2 regions of the Alteraurantiacibacter palmitatis genome follow, and region 2 is predicted to be linked to the other one. Evidence: predicted binding sites of a transcription regulator. Region 2 holds the regulator's gene; the other holds the start of a gene.
What was found. The regulator LexA, encoded in region 2, represses DNA repair genes until DNA is damaged. The targets are predictions, from matches to a motif close to GTTCCNCNCTTGTTCT.

Region 1 (4,499 bases), on a different contig from region 2:
TCCTCGACCCTTCGGCCGAAACCAAGAGCTATCAGGAAGGCTGCCTGTCAGTGCCCGATATCTATGCCGATGTCGACCGGCCCGCCACCTGCCGGGTGCGCTGGCAGGATCTGGAAGGCAATGTACATGAGGAGGCGATGGACGGGCTGATGGCGGTGTGCATCCAGCACGAGATGGATCACCTGAACGGTGTTCTGTTCATCGATCACCTCAGCCGCCTCAAGCGCAGCATGGCGCTCAAGAAGCTGCAAAAGGCGCGCCAGGCGGCCTGAGCGGCGCTGCAACTTTCTGCAACGTCAAACAAAAAGGGCCGCCCCCGTGTGGGAGCGGCCCTTTTTCCTTGGCCATCGGCACCCCAGCGAAGGCTTGGGTCTCAGGCCTTATGCCAGACTGCCTGAGGTCCCAGCCTGCGCTGGGACCCCCCACTATCCGATCAGAACAGACCTTCGATCTGGCCGTTTTCGTCGAGGTAGATCGCCTCGGCGCTGGGAACCTTTGGCAGGCCCGGCATGGTCATGATCTCGCCCGCAATCGCCACCACGAAGCCGGCGCCCGCCGACAGCCGCACTTCGCGGATCGCCACATCGTGGTTTTCCGGCGCACCCAAAGCGGTGGGATCGGTGCTGAAGGAATACTGCGTCTTGGCCATGCAGATGGGCAGATGGCCGTAACCCATCTCTTCCCATGCCTTGAGCTGGCTGCGGACGCCTGCCGGGATCGTCACCGAACCCGCGCGGTAGATTTCGGTCGCGATGGTGGTGATCTTGTCGGCCAGCTTCATTTCGGACGGGTAGAGCTGGTTGAAATCGGGCGCGCCCTTGTCGGCCTTGGCCGCCACGATCCGGGCCAGTTCCTCCGCGCCCGCGCCGCCTTCGGCCCAGTGCTTGCAAATCACCGCTTCCGCGCCGTATTCGGCGGCCATTTCCTGGATCACCGCGATTTCGGCATCGGTATCAAGGTAGAAGTGGTTGATCGCGATGGTCGGCGTGATGCCGAACTTCTTCACATTTTCGATGTGACGCTTCAGGTTCACCGCACCCTTGCGCACCGCGTCCACATTCTCGCCCTTGGTCAGGTCGGCCTTGGACACGCCGCCATTCATCTTGAGCGCGCGCACCGTGGCGACCAGCACCACCGCATCGGGCTTGAGCCCTGCCAGACGGCACTTGATGTCCATGAACTTTTCCGCGCCAAGGTCGGCGCCAAAGCCGGCTTCGGTCACGACATAATCGGCCATGCGCAGCGCGGTCTTGGTGGCGATCACGCTGTTGCAGCCGTGCGCAATGTTGGCGAAGGGGCCGCCGTGCAGGAAAGCGGGGCGGTTTTCCAGCGTCTGCACCAGATTGGGCAGGATCGCATCCTTCAGCAGCACGGCCATGGCGCGCTCTGCCTTCACATCGCGGCAGAACACCGGGGTCTTGTCGCGGCGGTAGCCGATGATGATGTCGCCCAGACGCTTTTCGAGGTCTTCGAGGTCAGCCGCCAGACACAGGATCGCCATGATTTCCGATGCCACGGTGATATCGAAACCGGTTTCGCGCGGGAAGCCGTTCGACACGCCGCCCAGCGGGCCGACGATCTGGCGCAGGGCGCGGTCGTTCATGTCGATCACACGGCGCCAGGTGACGCGGCGCAGGTCGAGATCGAGCGAATTGCCCCAGTAGATGTGGTTGTCGATCATGGCCGACAGCAGGTTGTGCGCGCTGGTGATCGCGTGGAAATCGCCCGTGAAGTGCAGGTTGATTTCGTCCATCGGCATCACCTGGCTCTTGCCGCCGCCCGCGCCGCCGCCCTTGACGCCGAAGCAGGGCCCAAGGCTGGGTTCGCGCAGGCACAGCAGCGCCTTCTTGCCGATGCGGTGCAGCGCGTCCGACAGGCCGACCGAGGTGGTGGTCTTGCCTTCGCCCGCAGGCGTGGGGTTGATCGCGGTGACAAGGATCAGCTTGCCGTTGCTGGTGGTGGGCAGGGCGGCGGTATCGACCTTGGCCTTGTACTTGCCATAGGGGATCAGCGCCTCATCGGGCACACCGGCGTTCTTCGCCACTTGCGTGATGGGGATAAGCGTCGCCTGACGGGCAATCTCGATATCGGTGGGCATCGGGGCGTCCTCTCGTGTCTGGCGGGATGTGACTTCCCGCAGAAGTTTCACCAGTCCATTTCACAGCCGCGAAAATTTCGCGAATCTGAATTTGTAAGCACCCCATACAATTTTGCGGGCGCGTTTCTCAAGCGGATTGTGCGCCCGGCGAGCGATAGGCAGGGTGGGGATAAGCGGCCCGCGCGCTTGCGCGGTTGCTCCGCCTGCGTTAGGTTCTCTTTTCGTTCCCATAGTGCCGGATATTTATGGATCCCTTGTTACTCCTCGCCGCCGTGCTTGTCGCCCTGCTGATCGGCGCAGGCCTCGGCTGGTTCTTCGCCAGCCGTCCACTGGCTGATCTGAAATCTGCCGCTGCCGAGCGGGAGGAACAGACCAAAGCGCTGGTGCGCGATCTGGCGACGATGAGTGAGCGCGCCGCGCGCGCCGACGCGCTGGCAAGTGATCTCGATAAGACGCGCGGCGAGAAGGAGGGGCTGGCCGCACGCCTTGCCACGCTGGAAGCCAATGCTGCACACTTTGAGGAGCAGAAGCGGCTGCTGATCCAGGCGCGCGAGGACTTGCTCAAAGAGTTCCAGAACACAGGCCATGCGGTTCTCTCCAAGGCGCAGGAGGCCTTTCTGGCCCGCGCCGATCAGCGCTTCCAGCAGGCCGAGGAAAAGGGCGAGGAGAAGCTGAAAGCGCTGCTGGCGCCCGTCGGCCAGCGGCTTGAAAGCTATGAAAAGCAGGTGGCGGAGCTGGAATCAAAGCGCGTCGATGCCTTCGGGCAACTTGCCGGTGTGATCGAGGAGATGCGCAAGGGGCAGGAGGAAGTGAAGCGCGAGGCGCAGCGGCTGGGCAATTCGCTCACCAACGCGCCCAAGGCGCGCGGCCGCTGGGGGGAGCGGGCCTTGCAGAATGTGCTCGAACAATGCGGGCTGTCGCAGCACACCGATTTCATTCTGGAGCATTCGTTGGAAACCGATGGCGGGCGGCTGCGGCCCGATGCCATCGTCCATGTGCCGGGCCAGAAGAAGCTGGTGATCGACGCCAAGGTCTCGCTCAACGCCTACCAGGCCGCGTTCGAGGCGGATAGCGATGACGAAAGGCGGCGGCATCTGGAACTGCACGCCAAATCCATGCGCGGCCATGTGCAGACGCTGGGCAGCAAGGGCTATCAGAACCAGTTCGAGGAAGCGCCCGATTATGTGGTGATGTTCGTGCCGGGCGAACATTTCGTAGCCGCCGCGCTCGAAACCGATCCGGAGCTGTGGGACTTTGCCTTCAAGAACGGCGTGCTGCTGGCCACGCCTACCAACCTCGTTGCCATCGCCCGCACTGTGGCGCAGGTCTGGCGACAGGACAAGATGGCGAACGAGGCGCGCGAGATCGGGCGGATGGGGGCCGAATTGTATGACCGACTGCGCGTGGCGGCGGAGCATCTGAAACGCGTGGGCGGAGGGCTGGAAACGGCGGTCGCCAATTACAACAAATTCGTCGGCAGCTTTGAACGCAACGTTCTTGCCAGCGGGCGGCGCATGGCAGATAAGGGGCTGGAAATTTCCCGCGAAATTGAGGAAGTTGCTCTGGTTGAATCGTTGCCGCGTTATGGTGAGGCAGACGCCGCCGATATGCCGGAACAGGATAACGCCCCCGCCGTTGGCAAGGCATTACCGTTGAAGGAGTGAAACGATGGCTGCTTTCCCCGCCCGCCTTGCCCTGACCTTGCCAGTGCTGCTCGCCATGGCCGCCTGCGGCGAAGCCGAAGGCCCGCCGGTCGCCAGCGATACGCAAGCGGCAACCGCCGCGCCCGGAACGCCGGAGGAACTGCTCACCCGCTACACGGCCTTGTCGCCCGCAGGCGAGTTCGCGCCGCGTGACGAATGTCTCAATCTCGCGGGCGCGCCCGAATTTCGCCGCGCTTTGGCGCAGGCGGTGATTGCCCGCGATGCGGATGCGCTTGTGGCGCTGGCTGATCCGGCGATTGGCCTTGATTTCGGCGGCGGCGCGGGCGTGGACACGCTGCGCGCGCGGCTGACCGATCCCGAATATGGCCTGTGGGAAGAGCTGGAAGCGATCTTGCCGCTGGGTTGCGCCGCAGGCACGGATGGCAATTCGCTGACCGTGCCGCATTATTTTGCAGCGGATATCGGCACGCGCGATCCTTATGCCACCTATATCGCTATGGGCAGCGACGTGCCCTTGCGTGCCAGCGCCGCCGATGACGCCGAAATATTGGCGAATATCGGCTGGCAAGCGGTGGAGGTGAGCGAATATCCGGGTGAAGGCGCATCCTATGCTTCTGTTACCGCATCCGACGGCCGGCAGGGCTTCGCCGCCATGTCCGATCTTCGCAGCCTGATCGATTACCGCCTCCTCGCCAATCGCGGCGACGATGGCTGGAAGATCACCATGCTGGTGGCGG
Region 2 (4,499 bases):
GCCGCCTGCACCGCCCATGCTCCCCGGCGGATACAATTTTGCCCGCGCCGCCTGGTTTGACGGGCTGGCGGCGACAGGTTCGGTGACCGCGCCGCCAGTGCTGTTGGAGGCCAGCCGGAACGAGCCGCTGCTGGCGGCCGCCAAACGACGCCTTGCCGCTCATGTGCGGGCGCAGATTGCCGGGCCGGCGGGGTCTATCGCCGCCGCCTTTGCCAGCGGGGATCGCGGGGCCATCAGCCAGGCGGACGAGGAAGCCATGCGCGATTCGGGCCTCACGCATCTGCTTTCCATCAGCGGCCTCCATGTCACGGCGTTGATCGGCGGAGCCTATCTGCTCGCTTTGCGGCTGCTTGCCTTGTGGCCGTGGCTGGTGCTGCGTGTACGCTTGCCGCTTCTGGCAGCGGGAGTGGGCGCGGGGGCAGGCATATTCTACACCCTGCTGACCGGAGCAGAGGTTCCCACCGTGCGCAGTTGCATCGCCGCGTTGTTGGTGCTGGGCGCGCTGGCCATGGGGCGCGAGGCCCTGTCATTGCGGATTGTGGCAGCCGCCGCCGCGATGGTCCTCCTGCTCTGGCCGGAATCACTGGTGGGGCCGAGCTTCCAGATGAGCTTCGCCGCAGTTATCGCTATCGTCGCGTTCCACGGCGCAGCACCTGTGCGCCGCTTTCTTGCCCCGCGCGAGGAAAACCTGCTGCGCAAATATGCGCGCCGCGCATGGGTGCTGCTGCTGACCGGAATCGTGATCGAGATCGCGCTGATGCCGATCGTGATGTTTCATTTTCATCGGGCCGGCACGTATGGCGCGCTGGCGAATGTGGTTGCGATTCCGCTGGTCACCTTCGTTTCGATGCCGCTGATCGCGCTGGCCCTGTTCCTCGATCTTGCCGGTCTGGGCGCGCCGGTCTGGTGGCTTGCGGGCAAGACGCTGGATCTGCTGCTCGCCATAGCCCGGTTCACCGCCGATCAGCCGGGGGCTGTCAAGCTGATGCCACAAATGGAACGCGCGACATTTGCGCTGTTTGTCATCGGTGGCCTGTGGCTGGCGCTGTGGAAAGGGAAGGCCCGGCTTGCGGGACTGCTGCCTGTGGGGATCGCAAGTGCCTTAATGGCGCTGACCCCCGTGCCCGATATCCTGATTTCGGGGGATGGGCGCCATGTCGGCATCACCGGAGAGAATGACGGGCTGCTGGTGCTGCGGCCAAGCCGGAGTTCCTACGTCACCGAAAATTTCATGGAGCTTGCGGGGGTAAAGGGCACACCGGTTCCCCTGTCGGAATGGCCGGGCGCTGAATGCAACGGCGACTTCTGCGTTGTGACGCTGAAGCGCGCAGGCCGCGATTGGCATATTCTGATGAGCCGCAGCCGCAACCAGGTAGCCGAAAGGGCACTGGCGGCGGCGTGCGAGAGGGCGGATATCGTTGTGTCTGATCGCTGGCTGCCGGCAAGTTGCCGCCCGCGCTGGATCAAGGCAGACCGGCGGAGCCTTTCCGAAACGGGCGGCCTTGCGATCAATCTGTCCGGCCCCGCACTGCGCAGCGTGGCCCAAGAGCAGGGCGAACATGGCTGGTGGCGCGGGGGTTAAGCTGCCTCTGGAGCCATTCCCCTGCGCAAATCCTCAGTGGTAGCGTCGCAGCAAGCCGGCAAGTTTGCCCTGAACCTGCACGTCGTGATCGTCATAGATCTGCGGATCATAGGCGCCATTGGCCGGATCAAGCCGGATCTTGCCGCCTTCATGCCGCAGATATTTGAGCGTTGCCTCCTCGTTGCGGATAAGTGCCACGACGATTTCGCCATCACGGGCGGTATTCGTCTTTTTCACCAGTGCGTAATCACCATCGAGAATGCCCGCCTCGATCATGGAATCGCCAGACACTTCCAGCGCGTAATGTTCGCCCGATCCCAGCAAAGCGGCGGGAACGGGAAGTGATTGCTGCCCCTCCAATGCCTCGATCGGAACGCCAGCCGCGATCCGGCCGTGGAGCGGCACATCGATCACATCGTACGCTGCGGACGGAACCGCGCGCGGCGCGGCAATATTGCCCCCCACCGCATCATTGGCAGAAGCCCGCAACTGCGGTGCGCGCGAGGCCGATACATCGTCGGGCTGCTTGAGCACTTCCAGCGCCCGGGCGCGATTGGCCAGTCGGCGGATGAAGCCGCGTTCTTCCAGCGCAGAAATCAGCCGGTGCACGCCCGACTTGGACTTGAGATCGAGCGCTTCCTTCATTTCCTCAAACGAGGGAGAAATGCCGGTCTCCTCCAGCTTCCTCTGGATGAAAACGAGCAATTCACGCTGCTTGGCTGTAAGCATGGGCTGGTTCCCTGAATTTCCGTTCCAATACGGGAACGAACGAGGAACAATTATGAAACAGTCCAACTCAAGTCAAGCGATACCGCCATTTTGGAGCAGAAAGACCTGCACGGGTGATCCCGCTTGCAGGGCGGGCGAGCCGGGTGGGCGGTAGATGAGCGCATTGGCCTGGCTGAGCACCCGCAAGGCGCTGCTGTCCTGTTCATCGAACGTCCGAACCGTGTCAGCCTTCGCAACGCCGCGCAAAAATTCAGCCCTGTCGCCGGTTGCCGGAAGATCGGCTTCAACGAGCCGCGTGACGGTTTGCGGCGCAGGTGCTGGATGGCCGCCGATCCGGCGCAGCAAGGGCAGGAGAAAGAGCCATGCGGTAACGAAGCTCGATACCGGATTGCCGGGAAGTCCCAGGACGACCGTTTTTCCGCGCCGGGCCACCATCAGCGGCTTTCCGGGTTTCAGCGCAATGCGCCAGAAATCGATTGTTGCGCCCCATTCCTCCAGCGCCGGCCGAACAAGATCGTGTTCGCCCACCGATGCACCGCCGCTGGTCACGATGACGTCAGCGGCGGAGGCAGTTTCCAGGGCGGCGAGCAGGGCAGCCTTGTTGTCGGCGACCGGGCCGATCCGCTCCACCGCGCAGACATAGGGAACAGCCATCGCGGCGAGCATCGGGCCGTTGCTGGAGGGGATCTGGTGCGGCAGCGCGGCTGCCGGATCGCTCGCCAGTTCGTCCCCGCTGTCGATTATGGCAAGCGAGGGGCGGCGGAACACCTCGACAGCGCCATGCCCGCCCATCAGGGCGAGCGCGAGAGCAGCCGGGGAAAGCGGGGTGCCTGCATCCAGCAGCGTATCGCCCGCAGCGAAATCGAAACCAGCGCGGCGGATATGCTTTGCCTCGGCCTTGCTGCCGGTGATTGTGCTGAGCTGACTTCCATCAATGCGCGCATTCTCTTGCAGCAGTATCGCATTCGCCCCGACGGGAACGAGCGCGCCAGTGGAGATGCGCACGGCCCGGCCGGCCGTCAGATCGCCGGCAAATGGATGCCCCGCCGCGCTTTCGCCCACGAGTTGCCAGGGGCCTGTTGGATCGCCGGCGCCGACGGCATAGCCATCCATTGCGGACAGATCGGCCGCAGGCTGGTTGCGCCGGGCAATAACGGCCTGGGCCAGAATACGCCCGCTTGCGCTTTGGGTCGGCACCTGCTCGGTGCCGGCGGGAGCGATCGCGGCAAGCAGCCGGTCTTGCGCCAATTGCCAGTCTAGCAAGCTGCCCGCCTTGCTCATGCTGCGCGCCAGTCCCCGCTTTTGCCGCCCGTCTTTTCGATCAGGCGCACATTCTCGATCACCATGCCCTTTTCCAACGCCTTGGCCATGTCATAGATCGTCAGCAAAGCCATCGCTGCGGCAGTAAGCGCCTCCATCTCAACGCCGGTCTTCCCGGTGAGGGAGGCGCGGGCGGATACGGCGATCCCCTCGGCCTCGAAAGTGAAATCAACCGCGACCGAATCCAGCGCAAGCGGATGGCAGAGTGGAATGAGTTCGCCCGTTCTTTTGGCAGCCATGATCCCGGCGATACGCGCGGCGGCCAGCACATCGCCCTTGGGGCCGGAACCCTCGCGCACCGCGGCGAGCGTTGCCGGCGCCATGCGGATGAAGCCGGCAGCGGTGGCGCTGCGGACGGTTGCGGATTTTCCGCCGACATCCACCATGCGCGCGGCGCCGCTATCGTCGAGATGGGTGAGTTTCGTCATGGCGGGGCCATGCCAGATTGAGCGGGCCTTGCACAGATGCCTGCTGGTTTCAGCGTCAGCCGTTGAGCAGCGCCCGAGTGGCGGCGGCGACATCGCCCTGGCGCATCAGGCTTTCCCCCACCAGGAAGGTGCGCACCCCGGCGGCGGCAAGGCGCAGGCAATCCGCATGGCTGTTGATCCCGCTTTCTCCCACCAGGAGTGTCCCTTCTGGCGCGAGCGGGGCCAGCCGTTCAGTGGTGCCCAGATCGGTCACAAAGGAACGCAGATCGCGGTTGTTGACCCCGATCAGGCGTGAGCGCAGGCGCGCGGCGCGTTCCATCTCAGCCTCGTCATGCACTTCCACCAGCACATCCATACCGCGCTCGATCGCGGCGGCCTCGATCTCGGCCATGACGCCTTCGTCCAGCGCGGCAACGATGATCAGGATGGCATCGGCCCCG

Region 1: WFP44_RS08465 (DNA recombination protein RmuC) is a predicted target of LexA. The motif match lies at 2,311-2,326, and genes of this name have one in related genera.

The regions. Positions count from the first base shown of each region.
Region 1 is NZ_JBANRO010000006.1:54,515-59,013, reverse strand. Features, by position in the region: gene def (peptide deformylase) at 1-272, shown strand, start outside; gene WFP44_RS08470 (formate--tetrahydrofolate ligase) at 434-2,098, opposite strand; gene WFP44_RS08465 (DNA recombination protein RmuC) at 2,344-3,762, shown strand; gene WFP44_RS08460 (hypothetical protein) at 3,767-4,499, shown strand, end outside.
Region 2 is NZ_JBANRO010000002.1:266,319-270,817, forward strand. Features, by position in the region: gene WFP44_RS03285 (ComEC/Rec2 family competence protein) at 1-1,582, shown strand, start outside; gene lexA (transcriptional repressor LexA) at 1,616-2,311, opposite strand; gene WFP44_RS03295 (molybdopterin molybdotransferase MoeA) at 2,384-3,592, opposite strand; gene moaC (cyclic pyranopterin monophosphate synthase MoaC) at 3,589-4,059, opposite strand; gene trpC (indole-3-glycerol phosphate synthase TrpC) at 4,115-4,499, opposite strand, start outside.